Regions from separate parts of the Rothia sp. HMSC076D04 genome, predicted to be linked through region 1. Evidence: riboswitches for the same ligand, from Rfam matches in the RefSeq annotation. Region 1 holds a riboswitch; the other holds the start of a gene.

Region 1 (6,597 bases):
CTAACCCCAGTATTCCTTCCCCGCCTCCGCGCACACTCTTCCCAAACCGAGCGCCCGCGGTTCGTTCCCAGCCGCGCAGCCGCACCCACTACTCCACCTGCCCGGAGAAGGGGAGAGAGTTAGTAGGGGAGAGGCCGGTATGTTCCGTCGCGACATCAGGGTGTCCGAAGCGGAGCGAGGACGGGTTCCCTGCAGGAGCAAGGAACATACCGCCTCGACCCGTCCAACCCAAGCGGCATCCTAAACTCTTGGCCCAACCACCGCATCCAACCTAAAAAATAAAGCCCCAAACCATAAGGTCCGGGGCTTGTGGAGCGGCTGACGGGAATCGAACCCGCGTATCAGGCTTGGGAAGCGTGCGCTCTACCATTGAGCTACAGCCGCATCTTTTTCAGTGTATCGCGCCTGCTTGTCGGGAGTGAAATGTGTTGCGGTTGTTTGTGCGCGGGGTGGCGGGGTTGAAATGTGATGTAGGCCTGTGTGCTGGGGCTGGTGGATGCCTGCACGTGGGTGGTGTTTGCCAGGTATCCTTTAAGCGTGCTTATTTCAGATCGCGATATTCGTCAAGAGATTGCTGATGGGCGCATCGTTCTTGATCCGTTCGATGAGTCGATGATTCAGCCTGCAAGTGTGGACGTGAGGATTGATCGTTTCTTCCGTCTGTTCGATAACCATAAGTACCCGCATATTGATCCTGCTCAGCCGCAGGAGGATTTGACGCGCCTGGTGGAGGTGGCTCCTGATGAGCCGTTTATTCTGCATCCGGGTGAGTTTGTGTTGGGTTCTACGTATGAGAAGGTGACCCTGCCTGATGATGTGGCTGCCCGCCTGGAGGGTAAGTCGTCGCTGGGTCGTCTGGGTTTGTTGACTCACTCTACGGCTGGTTTTATTGATCCTGGTTTTTCTGGGCATGTGACGCTTGAGTTGTCGAACATGGCGACTTTGCCGATTATGTTGTGGCCGGGTTCTAAGGTTGGTCAGTTGTGTTTCTTCCGTTTGAGTAGCCCGACTGAGCATCCGTATGGTTCTGGTGCGTATGGTAACCGTTACCAGGGTCAGCGTGGCCCGACTGCTTCGCGTAGTTATTTGAATTTTCATCAGACGATGATTCCTGCGGATGGTTCTGTGGAGTCTTAGTCTTTCCCGCTTTGGGGTGCGGGCGTGCAGGCTGTGTGTTTGTGCGCCCGCGTTGGGCGGTTTTTCGCCCGTTTGTGCTCGTGCGTTCACTCGCGTGCGGGTTTTTATCTCTCACTCTCTAAGGATTTTTGATGAATCTGAAGCCTGTTGTTCTGCGTGTTGCTGGCGCGGAAGTTTCTTTGTATCTGATTGATATGTCGGACTCTTTTGTGGAGCGTTTTAAGAAGGCGTGGGAGCCTCTTGCTCCGGAGTTTTTTGATACTCCTGATGAGGCGTATGCTTCGTTGTCTCGTTTTGATCAGGTGATGCTGGTTCATGCGCCGACTGATGAGTCGGTGATGGATTTGGCGAATCCGTTGATGGGTTCGTTTGATAAGGTTTCGACGCTGCGTGTGGCTGATGATGATTCGGGTATGCAGGATCTGACGAGCCGTATTACGTTGGCGATGATTGAGCAGCTGGTTGGTCGCGGTGTGATGCTGCATGCGGCTGTTATTGGTGACCCTGAGTCGAAGCGCGCTGTTGCGCTGGTGGGTGTTTCTGGTAGCGGTAAGACGACTGCTTCGCGTTTCTTGGGTTCCAAGTTTGCGTACTTGACTGATGAGACTGCGATTATTTCGGATGAGGGTGTTGTGTCGCCGTATCCGAAGCCGCTGTCTGTGATTGTTGACCCGAATGCGCCGAAGGATCAGCAGAACCCGGTGGATTTGGGCCTGAACGTGGTTGATCGTGATGACCTCAGCTATGAGCTGTCGCGTATTGTGTTCATTTCTCGTGATGAGTCGGCTTCGGAGCCGTATTTTGAGCGTGTTCCGCTGCATGAGGCTCTGGTGTTCTTGAGTGAGCAGAGCTCGGGTCTGGCGCGTCACCCTGAGGGTGTTGTGTCGCTGGCTAAGCTGGTGGAGCGTTGCGGTGGCGTGTGGCGCCTGGTGTACTCGGAGGTTGAGGATACTCTGCCGCTGGTTCAGGATCTGCTGAATGGCGGTGAGCTGCCGAATGCTGATGAGGTTGAGAAGCTGGAGAAGTACACGGTTGAGGATCACCTGCCGGGTGTGTTCTTGAACGGTACGATTGCGGTGTCTCGTATGCCGGGCACTTCGGGTGTGCGTGTGGGTGAGGACGGCCCGTTCTTGCTGCTGTGTGACACTGAGCTGAATGAGCTGTCTGATTTTGCGGCTGAGTGCTGGCTGCAGGCTGAGGGCGACATTTCGTATGATGACCTGTTTGCGCGTCTGGCTGAGATCTTTGAGGGTCTGCCTGCGGAGGCGTATGACGAGAACCTGAGCGCTCTGGCGGCTGGTTCGATGCTGTGGGTTCGTGTGATTGATGATCCGCTGATTGATGACGCGACCTGGGCTCAGATGACCAGCGATGAGGTTCTGGATGAGGAGCAGCAGCAGATTGCGCTGGATTCCTCTGAGGATGCTGTCTCTGATGATGAGGACGACGTGGTGGAGGACTAACCACTGCGGTTCTCTGACACGGCTCTCTGGCGCGGCTTACTGAGCGCTGCTTGATAGGCGCTGCTCGATAGGCGCTGCTTAAGCACGAGGGAGGGGCGGGTAGAAGAATGATCTTCTACCCGCCCCTCCCTGTGTGTTTGCGGGCTTGTATTTGCGGGGGTTTGCAGGACGCTTAGCCCCGCGACGCCTTACCGAGCAGCCTTACTGGGCTGCCTTGTTGCGGCGCTTCTGTTCACGCTTCTTCTCGCGGCGAGCCGCCCGCACACGCAGCGCACCGGGCGCCTTCACCGGCAGCAGCAGGAGCAGGCCCGCCACCACAACGATTAGAATACCGAGCACACCCCAAATCTGCGCGCCCATGATGCTCACACACAGACCGAACAGCATCGGAGCCAGGAAGCTCGTGGCACGACCGGTGGTCGAGTACAGGCCGAACAGCTCACCCTCAGTACCGGGCTCAGCCAGGCGAGCCAGGAACGTGCGGGACGCCGACTGCGCCGGGCCAACGAACAGACACAGCAGCAGGGCGCATACCCAGAACACGCCAGGCTGAGGGAAGAACAGCAGCGGGGTAGCCGCCAAAATAATGCCGACCAGCGAGATAACAATAATTGCCTTCGGGCCCAGGTAGTCATCCAGGTAGCCGCCCAGGATCGCACCAACCGCGGCGACAGCGCTACCGGCAATACCGAACAGAATCACCTCGGAGGTGCTGAAACCGAACGTGCCCGCCGCAAGAATACCGCCGAACGTAAAAATACCGGACAGACCATCACGGAACACCGCCGATGCAACCAGGAACCACAGGGTCTGCGGGGAGGTCATCTTCAGACGACGAATCGTGCGCCACAGCGCCTTATAGGAGGCGAGCAGACCGCCCTGACGAGCCGGGGAGAAACGCTCCAGACCCAGCTCCAGGAAACGCAGCTCGCGGGTGGGCAGCACCTCCGGCAGGAAGCGCTCGCGGGTGCGCATACGCACCAGCAGCGGCACGCAGAAGATGAGGCACCACGCGGCGGCGAACAGCGCGACCGCACGGATATTCAGGGCGTTCTCGGTGGTCAGGCCGAGCACTTCGGGGGTAAGCACAAAACCCCACAGCACCACAGCCAGCGCCAGGATGCCGCCAATGTAGCCGGCAGCCCATCCGGCGCCCGAAATCTTACCGATATTCTCCGGGTGGGAGATGCGCGGCAGTACGGCGTTATAGTTCACGTACGCGAACTCGCTGAACACGCTTGCCGCAGAAATCAGGGTGACACCCAGCCACAGGTACTGCGGGGTGGGGCCCACGAAGAAGCACGCCGCCATCGAAGCGACCAGCAGCATGGTGTTCACACCGAGCCAGAAGATGCCCTTGCCGGACTTATCGTTACGCTGACCGGTGACCGGCGCCAGAATCGCAATGAGGAACCCTGCAATGGTCAGACCCAGAGACAGCGCCGAGGAGGTCTCTTCGGGAGTGCCGAAATAGCTACTGGTCAGGTACACGGTGAAGATGAAGGTCATCATAATCGAGTCGAAGCTCGACGAACCAACATCCCACATGACCCAGGACGCGACCGAACGGCGGCTGTTCGCGTGGTCAACGACCCTACGCGGAGCCTTCGTCTTACGGCGGGGAGAAGAAATAGTCATAGTTGTGCTTTCGGATGCCGAGGTGGCGCTTCAGCGTAGCGGCGGCGTGAAACCTGCTGAAGTAGAGCGGGCGTGCTGAAGAGGGAACACCAGGCGGTACGTACCGAGTGGAGATACGTACCGCCTAGTTCATGAACTTTCGCGCGGAAGGCGCAAAGCCTTAGTTGAAGAAACGACGCTGCAGGCGAGCAATACCGAAGCTCACCACAGCACCCACGACGGAGGTCAGAACGGTCCAGAGGATGACCTGACGCAGGGTGTCTTCAGAGTCGTGGGAAATGGCGGGAGGCTGGTTGCCGGTAGCCTTGGTCCAGGCTGCGCCCAGACCCTTACCAACCAGGGCAGTAGCGCCCATGTTGATACCCGCAATGGCAAGCTTAGCGACGGGGTTCATGTGTATCTCCTTAGCTGTATACGATGCGGCGTCCTGCCCGTGAACCCCTTCGGGGTTGGGTGAGAAAAGAGCGCCACTCCCTAGCGTATAGGGTTTAAGGCGTTCGTGCCGCCTTGGAGCCGCTCCGTCCCAAAATTGTACACCGTGCAATTCTGTAATGTGGGCAGAAGAAGAAAACAAAAAGCGGCAAATTGGCACGAACAGCCAGACACGCCTACAATCGAACCTGGGCTTCCACCCGCACCACAACGGTACGGACAAGGAACCCCACAACGACAGGGGAGCGCCACCGAGGCGCTGAGAGTGCTAAGCAGACCCTCGAACCTGATCCGGTTAGTACCGGTGTAGGGAGTCGAATTTCTTCTCAATGCCCTCGTCCATTCAGAGGGCGAGGACATTCCCCTTCCAACGAAGGAAGGACCACCAATGTCGCAGAACGTAACCCCCGCCTCCAAGGCATCTAGCCAGGCATCTACCCAGGCAGAAACGAAGAAGCCGAACCTGCGCTGGCGAGTCAACGAAATCGTTATCGCCGCAGTCATCGCAGTAGCCTGCGCCGTCATCTTCTGGATCTGGGACATCGCAGTCGGCCCCGCCGCGAAAACCGCACTCGTAGCAGCACCCGAATTCCGCCCCATCGTCGCCGGCGCATGGCTGCTTGGCGGCACCCTCGGCGGCCTGCTCATCCGCAAGCCCGGTGCGGCACTCTTCGGCGAAATCGTCGCAGCATTCATCTCCGTACTCTTCACCGGCGGCGCGTGGAGCGGCGAAATCCTGATCGCAGGCTTCTTCCAGGGCATCGGCGCTGAAATCGCCTTCGCAATCTTCCGCTACCGTCGCTGGGACGCATTCGTAGCAGTCTTCGCCGGCGCGCTCAGCGGCCTGTTCATGGGCGTTAACGAAATCTTCATCTACTACCCCGACATGGAACCGGTCAAGGCAATCATCTACGTAGCGTGCGCCGTCATCTCCGGTGCAATCATCGCAGGCTTCCTCGCATGGATTCTCGTGCAGAACCTCGCCAAGACCGGTGTGCTCTCCTCGCTGGCATCCGGCAAGACCCGCCGCTAATCACCAGCAACTAGACACCCCTAGTCACTCACAACGAGTCACCACTCGGCACACTCAGCAGCCACAAGGCTAAGGAACCATTATGGAAGCAACACCGCGCGGGGCGCGCATCGAGCTCAACAACTTCAGCTGGCACCACCCCGGACGCCCAGAACCCGTCATCAGCGGACTCAACCTCACCATCAACCCCGGTGAAAAAGTCCTGCTACTGGGCACCTCCGGCGCCGGCAAATCGACGCTCCTGCACGCCATCGCCGGTGTGCTCCACGATGATGACGGCGAATCCGCCGGCGGCACCATCACCATCAACGGGCAAGCCCCTGCCGAAGCACGCGGCACCGCCGGCATGATGCAGCAGGACCCCGAATCCTCCATCGTCATGGCAACCGTCGGCAACGACGTCGCGTTCGGCCCCGAAAACCTGCGCGTACCCCGCGAAGAAATCTGGGGCCGCGTCACCGAAGCCCTCACCGCCGTAGGGCTCAACGACCTGCCCCTCGACCACCCCAGCAGCGCGCTGTCCGGCGGGCAGAAGCAGCGCCTCGGCCTGGCGGGCATCCTCTCGATGCACCCCGGCGCCATGATCCTCGACGAACCCACCGCCAACCTCGACCCCTCCGGCGTGCAGGAAGTACGCGACAGCATCCTTGCCGCCGCGCAAGCCACCGGAGCGACCCTGCTCGTCGTAGAACACCGCGTGAGCATCTGGGCGCCGCACATGGACCGCATTATCGTGCTCGGCGAAGGCGGCACCATCACCCACGACGGCGCACCCGACACCGTACTCACCGAAGCCCGCCGAGAACTCATCGACGCAGGCGTGTGGGTACCCAACTACGTGCCGCGTGCGCCGCAGACCGGTAATATTGCGGGCGGTGAAAACGAGGGCGGCGA
Region 2 (6,597 bases), on a different contig from region 1:
CCGCCGGTGCAAGCAACCCGCGCATCGTGTACGTCAACCCGCGCGACTACAACCTCACCGCGCAAGACTACGCCGAGGCGCTTGCCCGCACCCTGCGACGCGGGGGAGAGGACCTCAAGGACGCAACCGGTCGCCGCGTGCTGCTGAGCGAACCCAACCCCATGATTTTCGCGGGAACCCTGCAGGAGCACCTGCGCTTGGGCACCGTGCCGAACCCCGACGAGGAGCTGGCACAGGCAAAGGATGAGGAACTGCTGAAGATTACCGACTCCCGCGAAATCGCCTACCGACTGGGCGGACGCAACCCCGAAGACTACTTCGCCGCCCGCATCACCAGCGAAGGCGCGAACCTCTCCGGTGGTCAGCGTCAGCGTCTGGCACTCGCCCGTGCTCTCGCACAGGATGCGCAGGTGCTCATTCTGACCGAGCCGCTGAACTCCGTGGACGAACCCAGCCAGCGTTACATCTACGATGCGATGGAAACCCAGATCGGTAGCGACCGCCTGCCCGTCGGCTACCCCGGCCTGCTGCAGGATTTGGAGCAGGTCTACGTTGTCTCCACGACCGCGGAGACGACCCGCCGCATGGAACGCGACGGCTACCCGGAAACCGCTCAGTCTGAAACTGCTCAGACCGAAACTGCTCAGAATCAGGAGGTGAACTAGCATGGCAAAGCAGCTCCCCATCGAAAACCCCGCCTACGTGGCACGCCGCATGTGGAACTACCTCGCGGCGCATAAGGGGCGAGCCCTCTACACCTTCGTCATCTACATGGTCAGCACCCTCATGGGTGCGGTGGTGCCCCTGCAGATTGGTGCCACCGTGGACGACGTGGTGGCGGGTAAGTTCTCCAGCTACCCGTGGCAGCCGATTCTGATTATTCTGGCGGCATTCATCGTGCAGGCGATAACCCTCATGGTCTCCTCGTACAGTGCGGCGCGACTGGGTGCGCTCGTCACCCGTGACGCCAACCAGGACACCCTCGACGGCACCCTCGACCTGGACGCACGCACCGTGGAAGAAGCCGGTAGCGGTGACCTGCTCACCCGCGTGACCGACGACCTCTCCTCGGCAGCAAAATCCGTCAGTGAGGACCTGCTCGGCGCGATTTACGTGCTGCTGTACTTCATTATCTCCACGCTCTCCCTGGCGTTCGTGAGCCCGGCAATGGGTCTGATCATGCTACCCATGATTGCCGGTCTTGCCCTCATCATGTCGAAGATGCTGCCGCTCATGGCGGCACGCAACCAGACCGCCCAGGAGCGCGTGAGTGACCTCAACAGTGTGCTGACCGAGAACATTCGCGGCACCTCCACGATCCGTGAGCTGGGCGTTCACACCGCCCGCGAAGACGCCTTCGCCGGTGAGAACAAGCGCCAGTTCGCCGCGCAGCTGGGCATGGTGCGCATCCGCCAGCTGTACTTCACCGTGGACGCTATCAACGCCTGGATCCCCACGATTCTGTGTATGCTCTGGGGTGCCGCCTGCGTGGCTCTCGGCTGGGCAAGCTGGGGCGCCGTGGCGACCGCCTCGGTCATGGTTTTCAGCCTGCGAGTCCTCGCCGACATGCTGAACCACCACGTCAGCAGCCTGCGCATCATGCTGGTGAACATGGGTCGTGTGTTCGGTGTGGTCTCCCTGGCGAAGAAGCAGCGTGAGGCGCGTGCACAGCACCGTGCCGAAGCGTTCGCCGCCGTATCTGATGAAGCCGTGAAGAACCCGGAGTACGCCATTGACTGCACCGACGTCTCCTACGGCTACTCGCCGGACGCCCTCGTTCTGGAAGGTATCAACCTGAAGATTCGCCGCGGTGAGGCACTTGCCCTGGTGGGTCGTTCCGGTTCGGGTAAGACCACCCTGGCTCGTCTGATTGGTGGTTCGCTGACCGCCCTGGAAGGCACCATCACCGTGATGGGCCGCCCGGTCGGTCACGGCGACTTCCCGACCGATGCCGCCGCCGATGGCCGCCCGCGCCTGCTGGTCTGCACCCAGGAAGCGCACGTCTTCTTCGGTACTCTCGCCGATAACTTTACGGTGGTCGTGCCGGATGCAACCGTCGAGCAGATGGGCGAGGCACTGGACGCTATCGGTGCCCGCTGGTGGCGCGACCTGCCGCAGGGCATGGATACTGTCGTGAGCGGCGCGGATTCGCCGCTGACCCGCGACCAGATTCAGCAGCTGGCGCTGGCACGTATTGTGCTTGCTGACCCGCACGCCGTGATTCTGGACGAGTCCACCACCCAGCTGGAGCTCGCGGACGCAACCGAGTCCCTGAGCGCCGTGCTGGCGAACCGTGCGGTGCTGATCATTTCGCACGATGCGCGTATCGCCTCGCTGGCTGACCGCGCGGTCCTGCTGCACGAGGGTAGGATCATTGCGGAGGGTTCACCGGCAGAGATTTTCGCCCTGACCTAAGCTCTGAGGATAAGCCCGGCTGATAGTGCCCGGTACCGTCTAAAGCGGTGCCGGGCATTGCCTTTTAACGGGCGAGTTCTGGGGGGGGTGCTGAAGCCTGCGCTGGAAAACCTGAGCCGGAATGGTGGTGCAGTACCGCAATGCTCAAACGAAAATTTCGGAGAGATTCACTTGTCACCCGCAAAACTTTCAGCTACTGAGAATCGTTGTGATAACCTGGCAGAGCGATATGGGGTGCCTTGAGACGCCCGCGACCCGCTAACCCGCCCAACTGACCGCCCAACGAAGGGCTACGGCACAGCGAAGAGCTACAGCACAGCGGGCGCACGAAACGGCGTAATAACACTCAAGGCTGAGAGAATCACCCATTGAACCTGCTCTAGTTCGAACTAGCGAAGGGATTATCGATCATGGCAGAGCAGCCTACCGCGCCCTCGTGCGCACCCACCTCCAACCCCTCGACCCTCTCCAACCCTGCACCCGGCGCGAGCGCCTCCGGAACCCCCCGGGCACCGCAGACAGCTCAGGTACCTCAGGCAGCTCGGGTGCCGAGGGTTCTCTCCATTGCTGGAACCGACCCCTCCGGCGGTGCGGGTATCCAGGCGGACCTCAAGTCCATTGCCGCATCCGGCGGTTACGGCATGTGCGTGACCACCTCACTGGTCGCCCAGAACACGTGCGGGGTTCGTGAAGTATTCACCCCGCCCCTGGAATTTTTGACCGCGCAGCTTGCCGCCGTTTTTGATGACGTCACGGTTGACGCCGTGAAAATCGGCATGCTCGGCGACGCGGACACGATTCGTACCGTCCGCACCTGGCTGAGCGAGCACCCCGTGCCCGTGGTCGTGCTCGACCCGGTCATGATTGCCTCCAGCGGTGACCGCCTGCTGCAGGCTGAAGCGGAGCAGGCGCTACGCGACCTCGTGCCGCTCGTGAATGTGATTACCCCGAACATTCCGGAGCTCGCCGTGCTCTGTGAGAAGGAGCCCGCCCAGACTTTCGATGAGGCGCACGAGCAGGCGGCGAACCTTGCGGCGGCGACCGGAACCACCGTGATTGTGAAGGGCGGCCACCTGTGCGGTCAGGACGCCGGTAACACCGCGGTCTTCCCGGACGGCACCTGCGCGCACGTGCGCACCCCGCGCCTGGACAGCCGCAATACGCACGGCACCGGATGCTCCCTGTCCTCATCGCTGGCAACCCGCCTGGGAGTGGAGCTGCTCCAGCACGCCGAAGTCGCAGGACACGCCGCAGGCCAGCAGAGCGTTCTGACCAGCGAAGACACCCACCGCGCCCTGCAGTGGAGCACCCGCTGGCTCCACGAATCCATCGCCGCAGGTGCCGGTCTGCAGGTCGGCTCCGGTGAGGGCCACGGCCCGGTGGACCACGCCGCCCGTGCCCGCCGTCTGGAGGCTGCCGCCTCCGCGTACCCGTGGCATCACCTGCTCGCCACCACCGACTCTGAGGGCAATACTCTGGACGGCACCAGTCCGGAACGTCTGCTGCCGGTCAGCCCCGTACCTGCCGGTGAAGCCGTCGTAAAGCCCGCCGGTCCCTGGACCGCCGCCCTCTGGGCAGCCGGTGGCGAAACCTGGCACCAGATCCTGGACCTGCCCTTCGTGCGTGCCCTCGGTGACGGAACCCTCGACGAGGACCTGTTCGCCTTCTACCTGGACCAGGACGCCCTCTACCTGCGTGATTATTCGCGTGCGCTCGCGACTCTCTCGGCGCGTGCTGATACCGCTGAGGCGCAGGTGCACTGGGCTGCCGGTGCGCATGAGGCGATTGCCGCCGAATCGCAGCTGCACGAGGGCTGGCTGGCGAACCGTGCGCGTCTGGGTGGACCCTCGCCGATTACGATGGGGTACACGAATTTCCTGCGTGCCTCCGCCGCCGGTGATGATTACGTGGTCGGTGCCGCCGCTATCTTGCCCTGCTACTGGTTGTACGAAGAGGTGGGTGCTGTGCTCTCCTCGCAGAATCACGCGGACCACCCGTACGCGGAGTGGTTGAGCATGTACGGTGGCGAAGAGTTTGCCGCGGAGGTGGCGCGTAGCCTCGCGGAGGTGGAGCGTGCGTTTGAGGCGGCTTCACCGGCTCAGCGTGTGCGTGCGGCGCGGGCGTACCTGTCGGCGTGCGTGTATGAGCGTGAGTTCTTTGATCAGGCGCACCGAGCATTGCGTTAGTTTGCCGGGCGCTGCGCTAGATGATAGGCGCCGATTTTTGGGCTGAATACCGCCCCGGCATGGCGTGAGATGGGTGATTGATGCTTCACTCAAGCTACCGCAGGTTCGGGAGCCTTGCCGGTTATGCTTAAGGCGTCGGTGAAAACCGTTTGCGGCAGGATTCCGGCCCTCACCCAACTGGCTGATGTACCTGCCGCGCCCGCACCTCTACGGCGTGTAACCGACCAGTTTGGCCCGTCGCAACCACCTCATCCAACCCCCGCGGCGGGCCAAACGCCTTCCTTCTCGCTTTCGCGAAGAATGTTCGGCATAGAAATATCCCGTGCAGATACTCTCATCTGCACGGGATATTTCTATATGTCTAACCATTGCGAATCAGCCGCCGCGGCTAGTGCATCAGGCTAGTACATCAGGGAAGGGGAGCTGGATTAGCTCTGAGCCTCAGCTTCGTTATCCGCATCTTCATTTTTCTCGGCCCGGAACCCCACCCAGAACGCTCCAACTGCCAAACACCCGACAAACCACAGAGAGATACTACCTACCAGATGATCTAGGAGAGCCATCGCAATCACACCGGCGACAAATCCCCCGACCACCAGGGAGTAATCTAAAGCCGTCATCAGAGCACGTCTGCGGGTGCGGCGTCCTTCGTCCTCAGGCAGGGCGGGGGAGGTATCCGCTGACGGGTGACGAGCCTCAACACGCCTTCTAACAACACGCTCCCTCCGGGTGCTGCAAGCATTAGCTATAGCACGGGTATAGAGGGCACCGGCCGTGTACCAGGCGCTTAACATTTTGCGCCAATTTCCGCTGGTCATAAACAGGGAAAACGGTTCTCACCAATACGGGTGTCTGCAAGTGCATGAATGAGCAGGCCAATAGTGAACGCTAACGCCCCCACCTGAACCCCGTGCTCGCTCACCCGGTGAATCAGAGGAGTCACAAAACAGACGAGGAGGAAGGGCACCAGAGTAAAAATACGCCAGTGTTTCAGGTGTGCCCTCTGCCCCAAAAGATCGTGCAGAAGATGACCGCCCAGGTACCCCAGGCTAAAGAAAATCACTGAGAGCCAACGCAGGTGAATAGCGTGCTGCGAACTGTGACTCATATCAGCAATGAGAAGGATAAAATTACCGGTCTGCGTGGCAACCAAAGCTTTGTAATGAATATGAGAGAAAACATCTACCGCTCCACCCAGGGATGCTAAGAGAAGCGCCATAATCCGCCCGTAGCGGCGCGGAGTTGGAATCCTGGAAAGAAAAAGTGCAAAGCGGGCAGTCATCGTGGTCCTCGGTGGTGAAAAAAGATCCGGGCATGCAAAAACCTCGAGCACCTATGGTACTCGAGGTTTTTGCGATAGGCACGTAGGTGCCTCAGAAGATGCAAGGTCTACAGTCTACTTGCTTTCACCCTTGAGCGCACCCACAAGCGGACCGATCACGTCCATGGGCAGCGGGAAGACCACGGTCGAGTTCTGGTCGGCACCCAGCTCCAGCAGGGTCTGCAGGTAACGCAGCTGCAGGGAGGCGGGGGACTGGCTCAGAATGTCGGATGCTTCCTTCAGCTCGCTGGAGGCCTCCAGCTCACCGCGTGCCGAAATGATCTTTGCGCGGCGCTCACGCTCAGCCTCAGCCTCGCGAGCCATGGCGCGCTGCATAGCCTCGGGAATCTCAACGTCCTTAATTTCGACGAGCTCCACCTGAATACCCCACGGCTCGGTGCGGGAGCCGATGATGGAGCGCAGGTCCTCGTTCAGGTCTTCGCGGTGTGCGAGCAGGGTGTCCAGGTCAACGCGGCCGAGCAGAGAACGCAGGGTGGTCTGCGCAATCTGGCTGGTGGCAATGGGGTAGTTCTCGACCTCAAGCACGGCATTCTTGGCGTTGGTCACGCGGAAGAGGACCACGGCGTTCACGCGGGCGGGAACGTTGTCCTTAGTGATGACTTCCTGCGGGGGAATGGTCAGGGTGATAACACGCATGTCAACGCGCTGCAGGGA

Evidence for each region. A riboswitch is a leader RNA that binds a small molecule or an ion and turns the genes downstream of it on or off. The one in region 1 is predicted to bind thiamine pyrophosphate.
Region 2: linked by a shared signal. The riboswitch ahead of HMPREF2980_RS03720 (bifunctional hydroxymethylpyrimidine kinase/phosphomethylpyrimidine kinase) and the one ahead of HMPREF2980_RS09100 (ECF transporter S component) in region 1 are both predicted to bind thiamine pyrophosphate.

The regions. Positions count from the first base shown of each region.
Region 1 covers NZ_KV817374.1:311,178-317,774, reverse strand. Annotated here, with positions in the region: tRNA gene HMPREF2980_RS09125 (tRNA-Gly) at 311-384, opposite strand; gene dcd (dCTP deaminase) at 538-1,137, shown strand; gene HMPREF2980_RS09115 (septin family protein) at 1,269-2,600, shown strand; gene HMPREF2980_RS09110 (MFS transporter) at 2,802-4,238, opposite strand; gene HMPREF2980_RS09105 (DUF4235 domain-containing protein) at 4,399-4,632, opposite strand; TPP riboswitch at 4,900-5,000, shown strand; gene HMPREF2980_RS09100 (ECF transporter S component) at 5,059-5,703, shown strand; gene HMPREF2980_RS09095 (ABC transporter ATP-binding protein) at 5,786-6,597, shown strand, end outside.
Region 2 covers NZ_KV817365.1:333,731-340,327, forward strand. Annotated here, with positions in the region: gene HMPREF2980_RS03710 (ABC transporter transmembrane domain-containing protein) at 1-665, shown strand, start outside; gene HMPREF2980_RS03715 (ABC transporter ATP-binding protein) at 667-2,415, shown strand; TPP riboswitch at 2,636-2,834, shown strand; gene HMPREF2980_RS03720 (bifunctional hydroxymethylpyrimidine kinase/phosphomethylpyrimidine kinase) at 2,826-4,601, shown strand; gene HMPREF2980_RS03730 (DUF1275 family protein) at 5,416-5,883, opposite strand; gene HMPREF2980_RS03735 (slipin family protein) at 5,998-6,597, opposite strand, start outside.